DNA from 4 places in the Citrobacter pasteurii genome. Region 4 is predicted to be linked to each of the others. Evidence: predicted binding sites of a transcription regulator. Region 4 holds the regulator's gene; each other region holds the start of a gene.
The links. The regulator PurR, encoded in region 4, represses purine synthesis genes. The targets are predictions, from matches to a motif close to CANGCAAACGTTTGCNTG.
Positions count from the first base shown of each region.

Region 1: the regulator PurR is predicted to act here: its motif matches at 1,445-1,462, upstream of cvpA (colicin V production protein).
Region 2: the regulator PurR is predicted to act here: its motif matches at 1,203-1,220, upstream of purH (bifunctional phosphoribosylaminoimidazolecarboxamide formyltransferase/IMP cyclohydrolase).
Region 3: the regulator PurR is predicted to act here: its motif matches at 1,441-1,458, upstream of pyrC (dihydroorotase).

Region 1 is NZ_CP077262.1:1,877,187-1,880,347, forward strand. Features, by position in the region: gene folC (bifunctional tetrahydrofolate synthase/dihydrofolate synthase) at 1-653, shown strand, start outside; gene dedD (cell division protein DedD) at 643-1,317, shown strand; gene cvpA (colicin V production protein) at 1,518-2,006, shown strand; gene purF (amidophosphoribosyltransferase) at 2,040-3,161, shown strand, end outside.
Region 2 is NZ_CP077262.1:4,912,106-4,915,266, forward strand. Features, by position in the region: rRNA gene I6L54_RS23645 (16S ribosomal RNA) at 1-706, opposite strand, end outside; gene purH (bifunctional phosphoribosylaminoimidazolecarboxamide formyltransferase/IMP cyclohydrolase) at 1,327-2,916, shown strand; gene purD (phosphoribosylamine--glycine ligase) at 2,932-3,161, shown strand, end outside.
Region 3 is NZ_CP077262.1:2,123,512-2,126,672, reverse strand. Features, by position in the region: gene mdtH (multidrug efflux MFS transporter MdtH) at 1-725, shown strand, start outside; gene I6L54_RS10210 (lipoprotein) at 842-1,402, shown strand; gene pyrC (dihydroorotase) at 1,507-2,553, shown strand; gene dinI (DNA damage-inducible protein I) at 2,628-2,873, shown strand.
Region 4 is NZ_CP077262.1:2,926,878-2,930,038, forward strand. Features, by position in the region: gene I6L54_RS14295 (MFS transporter) at 1-826, opposite strand, end outside; gene cydH (cytochrome bd-I accessory subunit CydH) at 1,004-1,093, opposite strand; gene purR (HTH-type transcriptional repressor PurR) at 1,391-2,416, shown strand; gene punR (DNA-binding transcriptional activator PunR) at 2,413-3,161, opposite strand, start outside.

The DNA of each region.
Region 1 (3,161 bases), 1.0 Mb from region 4:
CCTATACCATCGCGGATGTGGCGCAAGAGACTGGGGCGATACTGCAGCGCCGTGGTGTGGACTGGCGCTATTCGGTTACGGAGAACGACTGGTCATTCACCGATAGCCACGGTACGCTGACCCAACTGCCGTTGCCGCAGGTTCCCCAACCTAACGCTGCTACCGCACTGGCCGCGCTGCGCGCCAGCGGGCTTAACGTCAGTGAGCAGGCGATTCGTGACGGCATCGAACACGCGATTTTACCGGGGCGTTTTCAGATTGTGAGCGAGTCACCGCGGGTGATTTTTGATGTTGCTCATAATCCGCATGCGGCGGAATATTTGACTGAACGTCTGAAAAAGTTAGTGAAAAGAGGGCGCGTACTTGCCGTTATCGGTATGCTACATGATAAAGACATTGCCGGTACGTTAGCCTGGTTGAAAAGCGTGGTTGACGACTGGTATTGTGCGCCTCTGGAAGGCCCGCGTGGTGCAACGGCAGAACAACTGCTGGAGCACTTGGGTAATGGCGAAGCCTACGACAGCGTGGCGCAGGCATGGTCTGCGGCCCTGGCTGAGGCGAAGCCAGAAGATACCGTGTTGGTGTGTGGATCGTTTCACACTGTCGCACATGTCATGGAAGTAATAGACGTGGGGAGAAGCGGTGGCGAGTAAGTTTCAGAATCGATTAGTCGGCACAATTGTGCTGGTCGCGCTGGGGGTGATTGTGCTCCCCGGGCTGCTTGACGGGCAGAAAAAGCATTATCAGGATGAGTTTGCGGCGATCCCGCTGGTGCCGAAACCCGGCGATCGCGATGAACCGGACATGATGCCTGCGGCGACGCAGGCACTGCCGACGCAACCACCGGAAGGTGCCGCAGAAGAAGTGCGTGCCGGTGATGCTGCCGCGCCATCGTTGGATCCTTCACGTTTGACGACGGCAAACAACGCAGAGTTCGATCCTATCCCTGCGCCTGTGGAGCCGCCAAAACCTAAACCTAAACCGAAGCCGCAACCTGTTGCCGCTGCTCCGGCGCCGACGCCCGTTCCTGCACCAGCACCGAAACCGGTCGTCGAAGACGCGCCGGCACCAACCGGGAAAGCCTACGTTGTGCAGCTTGGTGCGTTGAAAAATGCGGATAAGGTCAATGAGATCGTCGGTAAGTTACGTGGTGCGGGCTTCCGGGTATATACTTCCCCGTCAACGCCGGTACAGGGTAAAATAACCCGCATTCTCGTTGGGCCTGATGCGTCCAGAGATAAGCTGAAAAACTCGCTGGGAGAACTGCAAAAAATCTCCGGTCTGAGTGGGGTTGTGATGGGATATACCCCTAATTAAAGGGGGGGCTCATGTAGGCCGGATACGGTAAACACCGCTGTCCGGCAGTGCCCGAAGAGGCATAAAACGGTATGGCGTTGAAGATTTTTTCAGCGCCATTTTTATTTACGCGTGGAAAGGAAATCCCTACGCAAACGTTTTCTTTTTCTGTTAGAATGCGCCCCGAACAGGACGACAGGGCGTAAAATCGTGGGACACTTATGGTCTGGATTGATTACGCCATTATCGCGGTGATTGGTTTTTCCTGTCTGGTTAGCCTGATCCGTGGCTTTGTACGTGAAGCATTATCGTTGGTGACTTGGGGTTGTGCTTTCTTTGTCGCCAGCCATTACTACACTTACCTGTCTGTCTGGTTTACGGGCTTTGAAGACGAACTGGTTCGGAATGGGATTGCTATCGCGATACTGTTTATCGCGACACTTATCGTCGGCGCTATCGTTAACTTCGTGATAGGCCAGCTGGTGGAGAAAACAGGCCTGTCGGGTACTGACAGGGTGTTGGGGATCTGCTTCGGTGCCCTGAGAGGGGCGCTGATCGTCGCCGCCATACTGTTCTTTCTCGATACGTTTACCGGTCTGTCGAAAAGTGAAGACTGGAGTAAGTCGCAGCTGATCCCGCAGTTCAGTTTCATCATCAGATGGTTCTTTGACTATCTGCAAAGCTCGTCAAGTTTCTTGCCCAAAGTATAAACTTTGGGTTGTTGCTGAACGAGGAAAAGACGTATGTGCGGTATTGTCGGTATCGCCGGTGTTATGCCGGTAAACCAGTCGATTTATGACGCGTTAACGGTGCTCCAGCATCGTGGCCAGGATGCCGCTGGCATCATCACCATTGATGCCAACAACTGCTTCCGCTTGCGTAAAGCGAACGGAATGGTGAGCGACATTTTTGAAGCGCGCCACATGCAGCGTTTGCAGGGCAACATGGGCATTGGTCATGTGCGTTACCCAACGGCTGGCAGCTCCAGCGCCTCTGAGGCCCAACCTTTCTACGTCAACTCACCGTATGGCATCACGCTTGCCCACAACGGCAACCTGACCAACGCGCATGAGCTGCGTAAAAAGCTGTTCGAAGAAAAGCGCCGCCACATCAATACCACTTCAGATTCTGAAATTCTGCTGAATATTTTCGCCAGCGAGCTGGATAATTTCCGCCACTATCCGCTGGAAGCCGACAATATTTTTGCTGCTATTGCCGCAACCAACCGCCAGATCCGCGGCGCCTATGCCTGCGTGGCGATGATTATCGGTCACGGTATGGTTGCCTTCCGCGACCCTAACGGCATCCGCCCGCTGGTGCTGGGTAAACGTGATATTGGCGATGGTCGTACCGAATACATGGTGGCCTCTGAGAGCGTAGCGCTGGATACGCTGGGCTTTGAATTCCTGCGCGACGTTGCCCCTGGTGAAGCGGTCTATATCACCGAAAAAGGTCAGTTGTTTACCCGCCAGTGTGCCGATAACCCGGTCAGCAATCCGTGCCTGTTTGAATACGTTTACTTCGCACGTCCTGACTCCTTTATCGACAAGATTTCCGTCTATAGCGCCCGTGTAAACATGGGTACCAAGCTTGGCGAAAAAATTGCTCGTGAGTGGGAAGAGCTGGACATCGACGTGGTGATCCCGATTCCGGAAACCTCCTGTGATATCGCGCTGGAAATTGCCCGTATTCTCGGTAAGCCGTACCGTCAGGGTTTTGTGAAAAACCGCTACGTGGGCCGTACCTTTATCATGCCAGGCCAGCAGCTGCGCCGTAAATCCGTGCGTCGCAAGCTGAACGCCAACCGTGCGGAATTTCGTGATAAAAACGTGCTGCTGGTGGATGATTCTATCGTGCGCGGTACC
Region 2 (3,161 bases), 2.0 Mb from region 4:
TCTCTACGCATTTCACCGCTACACCTGGAATTCTACCCCCCTCTACAAGACTCTAGCCTGCCAGTTTCGGATGCAGTTCCCAGGTTGAGCCCGGGGATTTCACATCCGACTTGACAGACCGCCTGCGTGCGCTTTACGCCCAGTAATTCCGATTAACGCTTGCACCCTCCGTATTACCGCGGCTGCTGGCACGGAGTTAGCCGGTGCTTCTTCTGCGAGTAACGTCAATCGCTGCGGTTATTAACCACAACGCCTTCCTCCTCGCTGAAAGTACTTTACAACCCGAAGGCCTTCTTCATACACGCGGCATGGCTGCATCAGGCTTGCGCCCATTGTGCAATATTCCCCACTGCTGCCTCCCGTAGGAGTCTGGACCGTGTCTCAGTTCCAGTGTGGCTGGTCATCCTCTCAGACCAGCTAGGGATCGTCGCCTAGGTGAGCCGTTACCCCACCTACTAGCTAATCCCATCTGGGCACATCCGATGGCAAGAGGCCCGAAGGTCCCCCTCTTTGGTCTTGCGACGTTATGCGGTATTAGCTACCGTTTCCAGTAGTTATCCCCCTCCATCGGGCAGTTTCCCAGACATTACTCACCCGTCCGCCACTCGTCACCCAAGGAGCAAGCTCCTCTGTGCTACCGTTCGACTTGCATGTGTTAGGCCTGCCGCCAGCGTTCAATCTGAGCCATGATCAAACTCTTCAATTTAAGTTTGATGCTCGTGAATTAAACTTCGTAATGAATTACGTGTTCACTCAGAGACTTGGTATTCATTTTTCGTCTTGCGACGTTAAGAATCCGTATCTTCGAGTGCCCACACAGATTGTCTGATAAATTGTTAAAGAGCAGTTGCGACGCGCTTTAGCGCTCTGTCGCGAGGTGGCGTATATTACGCTTTCCTCTTTCAGAGTCAACCCTCATTTTCAGGTTTTTCTCTTCAACCGGACCGGCTGTTTGTGTGAAGTGATTCACATCCGCCGTGTCGATGGAGGCGCATTATAGGGAGTTTCCCTCAGCCCGCAACCCTTAAATGACAGAAAAATGACTGACTGCTGCATTCCACAGCAAAACACCGCCTTATACCCATTTACGCACAGAGTTATCCACAAAAATAAGGATCTCTTTCGCGAGCCACCTGGTTTTATCCCTCATCATATAGAGATGAAATAATGGAATTGAGGGAAAGAGAAAAATTCGCGAGCGTTGCGCAAACGTTTTCGTTACAATGCCACCGCACAACAAGGATGCCCCGTAAGGGGCGTTAGTTGAGTTTTTACGCAAGAATTCACCTAACGCTCTCTGTAATAGTCAAATCCAGGGGATTTACCATGCAACAACGTCGTCCAGTCCGCCGCGCTCTGCTCAGTGTTTCTGACAAGGCCGGTATCATCGAATTCGCTCAGGCACTTTCCGCACGTGGTGTGGAGCTGCTTTCAACAGGTGGCACTGCCCGCCTGTTAGCAGAGAAAGGTCTGCCAGTGACCGAAGTTTCCGATTACACCGGTTTCCCGGAAATGATGGATGGACGCGTGAAGACCCTGCATCCAAAAGTCCACGGCGGCATTTTGGGCCGTCGCGGTCAGGATGACGGAATAATGGAACAACATGGTATCGCGCCTATCGATATGGTGGTTGTTAACCTGTATCCATTCGCCCAGACCGTCGCCCGCGAAGGCTGCTCGCTGGAAGATGCGGTAGAGAACATTGATATCGGCGGCCCGACCATGGTGCGCTCCGCTGCCAAGAACCATAAAGATGTGGCTATCGTTGTGAAGAGCAGCGACTACGACGCCATTATTAAAGAGATGGATGCCAACGATGGTTCTCTGACCCTCGACACGCGTTTCGATCTCGCGATTAAAGCCTTCGAACACACCGCCGCCTACGACAGCATGATCGCCAACTACTTTGGCAGCATGGTTCCGGCCTATCACGGCGAAAGCAAAGAAGCTGCCGGTCGCTTCCCACGTACGCTGAACCTGAACTTCATTAAGAAGCAGGATATGCGCTACGGCGAGAACAGCCACCAGCAGGCTGCCTTCTATATAGAAGAGAATGTTAAAGAAGCCTCCGTTGCCACCGCGCAGCAGGTACAGGGAAAAGCGCTCTCCTATAACAACATCGCTGATACCGATGCCGCACTGGAGTGTGTGAAAGAGTTCAACGAACCGGCCTGCGTGATCGTTAAGCACGCGAACCCATGCGGCGTGGCGGTAAGTACCTCTATTCTTGACGCTTACGATCGCGCCTACAAAACCGACCCGACCTCCGCATTCGGCGGCATCATCGCTTTCAACCGCGAGCTGGATGCTGAAACCGCGCAGGCGATTATCTCCCGCCAGTTCGTGGAAGTGATCATCGCGCCATCCGCCACAGCAGAAGCACTGAAAATTACCGCAGCCAAGCAGAACGTTCGCGTGCTGGTCTGCGGCCAATGGGCGCAGCGCGTTCCGGGCCTGGACTTCAAGCGCGTGAACGGCGGCCTGCTGGTTCAGGACCGTGACCTCGGTATGGTGAGCGAAGCTGAACTGCGCGTGGTAACCAAACGCCAACCGACCGGGCAAGAACTGCGTGATGCGCTGTTCTGTTGGAAAGTGGCTAAATTCGTGAAATCCAACGCCATTGTTTACGCCAAAGAGAACATGACTATCGGCATAGGCGCAGGCCAGATGAGCCGCGTGTACTCCGCCAAAATTGCCGGGATTAAGGCCGCCGACGAAGGCCTGGAAGTGAAAGGATCCTCTATGGCGTCCGACGCTTTCTTCCCGTTCCGCGATGGGATTGATGCCGCTGCTGCCGCGGGCGTGACCTGCGTTATCCAGCCTGGTGGTTCTATCCGCGATGACGAAGTGATTGCCGCTGCCGATGAACACGGTATCGCGATGGTATTCACCGACATGCGCCACTTCCGCCATTAATTCACGGAGCAGACGATGAAAGTATTAGTCATTGGCAACGGCGGGCGCGAGCACGCCCTGGCCTGGAAAGCGGCGCAGTCTCCGCTGGTTTCCACCGTCTTTGTCGCACCGGGTAATGCCGGAACCGCACTGGAGCCTGCGCTACAAAACGTGGCCATCAGCGTGACCGACATTCCTGCGCTGCTGAGCTTTGCCCAGAACGAGAAGATCGATCTGACCATCGTTGGCCCGGAAGCGCCGCTGGT
Region 3 (3,161 bases), 800 kb from region 4:
ATTTCCGCCTGGTCTGCGCCACAGGTGCGATTTTGTTCGTTCTGTGCGCCGCGTTTAACGCATGGCTGCTTCCGGCATGGAAGCTATCCACCGTGAAGATTCCCGTGCGCGAAGGCATGAGTCATGTGATGCATGACAAACGATTTGTCACCTATGTCCTGACGCTGGCGGGGTATTACATGCTGGCGGTACAGGTTATGTTGATGCTGCCGATTATGGTTAATGACATTGCCGGTTCGCCAGCCGCCGTGAAGTGGATGTATGCCATCGAAGCGTGTCTCTCTTTAACGCTGCTCTACCCTATCGCCCGCTGGAGTGAAAAACGTTTTCGTCTTGAACATCGGCTGATGGCAGGCCTGCTGATCATGTCTCTTAGCATGATGCCCATCGGTCTGGTCGGGAATTTACAGCAGCTTTTCACCCTGATTTGCACCTTCTATATCGGTTCTATCATCGCCGAACCGGCACGCGAGACGTTGAGCGCGTCGTTGGCAAATGCGCGCGCACGGGGCAGTTACATGGGCTTTAGCCGCCTCGGGTTAGCCATCGGCGGCGCCATCGGTTATATCGGTGGCGGCTGGCTGTTTGACATGGGTAAAGCACTGTCACAGCCAGAGCTCCCGTGGATGATGCTCGGCATTATCGGCTTTATCACCTTCCTCGCGCTGGGTTGGCAGTTTAGCCATAAACGCCCGTCACGCGGCATGCTGGAACCTGATGCCTGATAGCTGACCAGGCGTCCCGGACTCAATTTCAGTTTTTTCTGCTGGTGTCCGGGCCGCTGGTGCTGGATGCTGCTTTGTGTCACGATTACGCCACAAGCATCATGTTGAGGAACCCCATGAAAAAGTTTTTTTTTGCTGCTGCACTGATTGTCAGCGGCCTGTTGGTTGGTTGTAATCAACTCACACAATACACGGTTAGCGAGCAAGAGATTAATCAGGCACTGGCAAAGCATAACGACTTCTCGAGAGATATTGGTCTGCCTGGCGTTGCTGAAGCCCATATCGTACTGACCAATCTCGCCAGCCAGATTGGTCGAGAAGAACCGAATAAAGTGACTCTGACAGGCGATGCCAATCTGGATATGAATTCCCTTTTTGGTAGTCAGAAAGCGACCATGAAGTTGAAGTTAAAAGCATTGCCAGTCTTCAATAAAGAAAAAGGCGCGATTTATCTGCAAGAAATGGAAGTGGTCGATGCGACCGTCACACCAGAGAAAATGCAATCTGTACTGCAAACTCTGATGCCCTACTTAAATCAGTCGCTGCGCAATTACTTTAACCAGCAACCGGCCTATATTTTGCGTGAAGATAGCAGCAAAGGCGAAGCGTTGGCGAAAAAACTGGCGAAAGGGATTGAGGTTAAACCGGGCGAAATCATTATCCCGTTCACCGATTAATAAACAACAGGGCGCTAATGCGTCCTTTTTTTCGTGCAAACGAAAACGTTTCCGCTTATCCTTTGTTTCCGGCAAAAAAGACTATCCTCAGCCGGAGCATATTGATGACTGCACCATCCCAGGTTTTAAAGATCCGCCGCCCAGACGACTGGCACCTTCACCTTCGCGATGGCGACATGTTGAAAACTGTCGTGCCTTATACCAGTGAAATTTATGGTCGCGCGATTGTTATGCCAAACCTCGCTCCGCCGGTCACGACAGTTGATGCGGCCATTGCGTACCGTCAGCGCATTCTGGGCGCTGTACCCGCCGGACATAGCTTTACTCCGTTAATGACCTGCTACTTAACGGACACGCTGGATCCTAATGAACTTGAGCGTGGATTCAACGAAGGCGTCTTCACCGCCGCGAAACTTTATCCCGCCAATGCAACAACCAACTCTACACATGGTGTAACCTCAGTCGATGCCATTATGCCGGTACTGGAGCGCATGGAAAAATTGGGGATGCCACTGTTGGTGCATGGTGAAGTGACGCACGCTGATATCGACATTTTCGATCGCGAAGCACGTTTCATCGAAACGGTGATGGATCCCTTGCGTCAGCGTTTAACCGCGCTAAAAGTGGTGTTTGAACATATCACGACCAAAGATGCCGCCGAATACGTTCGCGAGGGCAATGAGCTTCTTGCAGCAACCATCACACCGCAGCATTTAATGTTTAACCGCAACCATATGCTGGTCGGTGGAATTCGCCCGCATCTGTACTGCCTGCCAATACTCAAACGTAACGTTCACCAACAGGCGCTGCGTGAACTGGTTGCCAGCGGATTCAGTCGTGCATTCCTGGGTACCGACTCCGCACCGCATGCGCGTCATCGTAAAGAGTCCAGTTGCGGCTGTGCGGGCTGCTTTAATGCGCCGACCGCGCTGGGCAGCTATGCCACTGTGTTCGAAGAGATGAACGCGCTGGACCATTTCGAGGCCTTCTGCTCACTCAATGGCCCACAGTTCTATGGTTTGCCGGTGAATGAGACCTTTATTGAGCTGGAACGCGTGGAGCACCAGGTCCCGGAGAACATCGCGTTGGAAAACGATACGCTGGTGCCGTTCCTTGGCGGTGAAACGGTACGCTGGTCAGTAAAACGCTAAAAAAGTGTAGCCCACTGTTGTCAACTGGCGCAGTTAACTGTATAAATAACCAGTACAAACAACAGGGGGCTATTATGCGTATTGAAGTCACTATTGCCAAAACTTCACCTTTACCTGCCGGTGCTATCGACGCGCTGGCAGATGAACTCTCCCGCCGTATTCATCATCATTTTCCGGATAACGAAGGTAACGTTACCGTTCGTTATGCCGCGGCCAACAATCTGTCGGTTATTGGCGCAACAAAAGAGGACAAAGAACGCATCAGCGAAATCCTACAGGAAACCTGGGAAAGCGCGGATGACTGGTTCATCAACGAATAAAAAATGATATGCAGTGATGTTTGTTTGCCGGGTCGCCCCGGCTTTTTTACACATGCGTCCTTTAAATCAATCTTGCATTCACCACGCTAGCAGATAATTTATATTAAACACCTTGATTATCTTTTAATCAAAACACCAAAATAATTGCACAACATGCTAAAAAAAAATGAATAACATGTTGTTTTATTAATCATATAACACCGAAAACAAAAAATTTATGCGCCGTCCTCTTTAAATTTTCAATGAATACCCTTATTTATTGATATACTGAAGTTGCTTCAGAAAAAA
Region 4 (3,161 bases):
GCAACAGTAAAAAGCCTTTCAGTGTACCGTTAACCGAACGGTCAGCCAGTTTACCGCCCAGATAGTTACCGATAGAGAACCCAACGCCAATCAGCACCAGCATACCGGTGACAAACGCCGGCGTAGCATGAGTAATGCTATGCAGCACGGGTGAGATGTAGGTATAAAGCGTAAACATCGCACCGGCCCCCAGAACGGTCGTCAGTAAAGCTGACACCACTTGTGGACGCATTAACACCGCCAGTTCTTTGCGCACATCAGGGCGCTCACCAGCCCCGCCTTGCGGTAACGAGAAGAACAGGCTGACCATCGCGATAACACCCAGTCCCGCCGTCGCCATAAAGGACATTCGCCAGCCGATGGTTTCCCCAAGCCAGGTTGCCGCGGGAACACCGCCAATATTCGCGATAGTTAACCCCATAAACATCGTCGCAACGGCGCTGGCCTGTTTATGTTTGGGGACAACGCTTGCCGCCACAACCGAACCGAGGCCAAAAAATGCCCCGTGGTTAAGACTGGTCAAAATGCGCGACAGCATCAGCGTCGTGTAATCCGGAGATATCGCCGAAAGCACATTACCCAACGTAAAAATGGCCATCAGGAAGATAAGCGCATTGCGACGCGCACGATGGGACAGAAGTAATGTCATCAGCGGTGCGCCAACCATCACGCCTACCGCATACGCGCTGATTAACATCCCTGCTGCCGGAATTGAAACATCCACGCCTTTGGCAATGACGGGTAACAATCCCATGGGAGAAAATTCGGTGGTGCCAATGCCAAACGCTCCGATCGCCAGCGCCAGTAAAGGATAATTTATTTTCATCTATCGACTCCGTAACGTCGAGCCTTGGCACGACACATCATAAGAGTCAAAAGCATGACATTGATCGCAAAATTAATAAAGTTAACAAAACTGCAAAAGACTTTTGCTTATTTGCAAAAAATAGGACGAAAAAGGTAAGCAGAAAGGATGAGGGAGAGCGAACTCCCTCGGGGGAAATCAGTGCAGTGCTGCAGTCAGGCCACCCGCGACAATCAGGCCCAGAACAATTATGGTCGTCACTAACGAAAATTTCAGATCGGTGCTCATCAAGTTTTCTCCTTTTTATTCCCACACAAAAAGTGATATTGCGCATTTTTACACACTTGAAAGCAAAAATCTCTCACGATTTATATTGATAACTGCTTTTAACTCTTCCCCTTTTCGTTAAGATCAGACAAAATTCCACGCTTACTTGATTAGCGTACCGGCCATTGACCCCTTCCTGACGTTCCGTGTCGTTTTCCCGGCGTGCCGCAACCCTGACGTTGCGTTGAGGGTGTGTGAAGGCAAACGTTTACCTGGAGTATTCTCAGGAGCTTAGGATATGGTCTGGAGTGAGATGTAATGGCAACTATTAAAGATGTAGCGAAGCGAGCAAACGTTTCCACTACAACCGTATCACACGTAATTAACAAAACGCGCTTTGTCGCGGAAGAAACGCGCAACGCTGTCTGGGCAGCGATTAAAGAACTGCACTATTCTCCGAGCGCAGTAGCGCGTAGCCTGAAGGTGAATCACACCAAATCGATCGGTTTGTTGGCAACCAGCAGCGAAGCGGCCTATTTCGCTGAAATTATTGAGGCAGTTGAAAAAAATTGTTTCCAGAAAGGCTACACGCTGATTCTGGGCAACGCCTGGAACAGTCTCGAAAAACAGCAGGCTTATCTGTCGATGATGGCGCAAAAGCGCGTTGATGGCCTGTTGGTAATGTGTTCAGAGTATCCGGAATCACTGCTTTCCATGCTCGAAGAGTATCGCCATATCCCGATGGTGGTCATGGACTGGGGCGAGGCCAAAGCCGACTTTACCGATACCGTCATTGATAACGCCTTCGAAGGCGGTTACATGGCGGGCCGGTATCTGATTGAACGCGGTCATCGTGAGATCGGCGTGATCCCGGGACCTATGGAGCGTAATACCGGCGCAGGCCGCCTGGCTGGCTTCATGAAAGCGATGGAAGAAGCGCTGATTAAAGTCCCCGAAAACTGGATTGTGCAGGGTGATTTCGAACCTGAATCCGGCTACCGCGCTATGCAGCAAATCATCTCCCAGTCGCATCGCCCAACCGCCGTATTCTGTGGTGGCGATATTATGGCGATGGGTGCGCTGTGTGCTGCAGACGAGATGGGGCTGCGCGTACCGCAGGATATCTCAGTTATCGGTTACGATAACGTGCGCAACGCCCGTTACTTCACCCCTGCGCTGACAACCATCCATCAGCCAAAAGATTCACTGGGTGAAACGGCCTTCAACATGCTGTTAGACCGAATCGTGAATAAACGTGAAGAGTCGCAGTCTATCGAGGTGCACCCACGCCTGATAGAGCGTCGTTCCGTTGCCGACGGTCCATTCCGCGATTATCGTCGTTAAGACTGTTGTGTGGGAGCCTCATCCGGCTCCCGCAGCCACTCTTTATTCAGCGTCTCACTATCCCCCAGGTAGTCCAGTAACCAGCTCAGTGCAGGCGACGTATCATTCTGCTGCCAGGTCAGGCAACAAGCGGCATCCGGGAACGGATTTTCCAGCTGTAACGCCACCCATTTACCGCCATCGATCCACGGTTTTGCAAAATGCGTCGGCACCATCCCGACACAGAGTCCGGCTGACAAGCAGGTAGCCGAGGATTCCCAGTCAGGCACAACGACGCGTTTTTGGTTGTCCAGCAGCCATGTAATACGTTTCGGCAGTGTGCGGGACGTATCTTCGCGTACCAGCGATGGCCAGTTGCGCAACGTATCGTCACTGAGCGGTCCTGGCATTGCCGCCAACGGATGATGACTGGCCACCACGCAACTCCAGCTCAGCATTCCCATATCCCGGAACGTATAGCGCCCCCCTACCGGAATGGCCTGCGTTGCTCCGATAGCTAACTCCACGCGACCATACGAAAGCGCGTCCCAGACGCCATTAAACACCTCCTGAAAGACCAGAAGTTCTACATCATCGAAATGGCGGTAGAAATCCACAATCATCTGTCGGGTCCGTTCTGGACGCACAATATTATCTACCGCAATCGCCAGTTGTCCTCGCCAGCCATTGGCGATTTGTTGACATTGCTGACGGGTGATCTGCATTTTTTTGATAACAGACCGGCCTTCTTTTAAAAACCACGCGC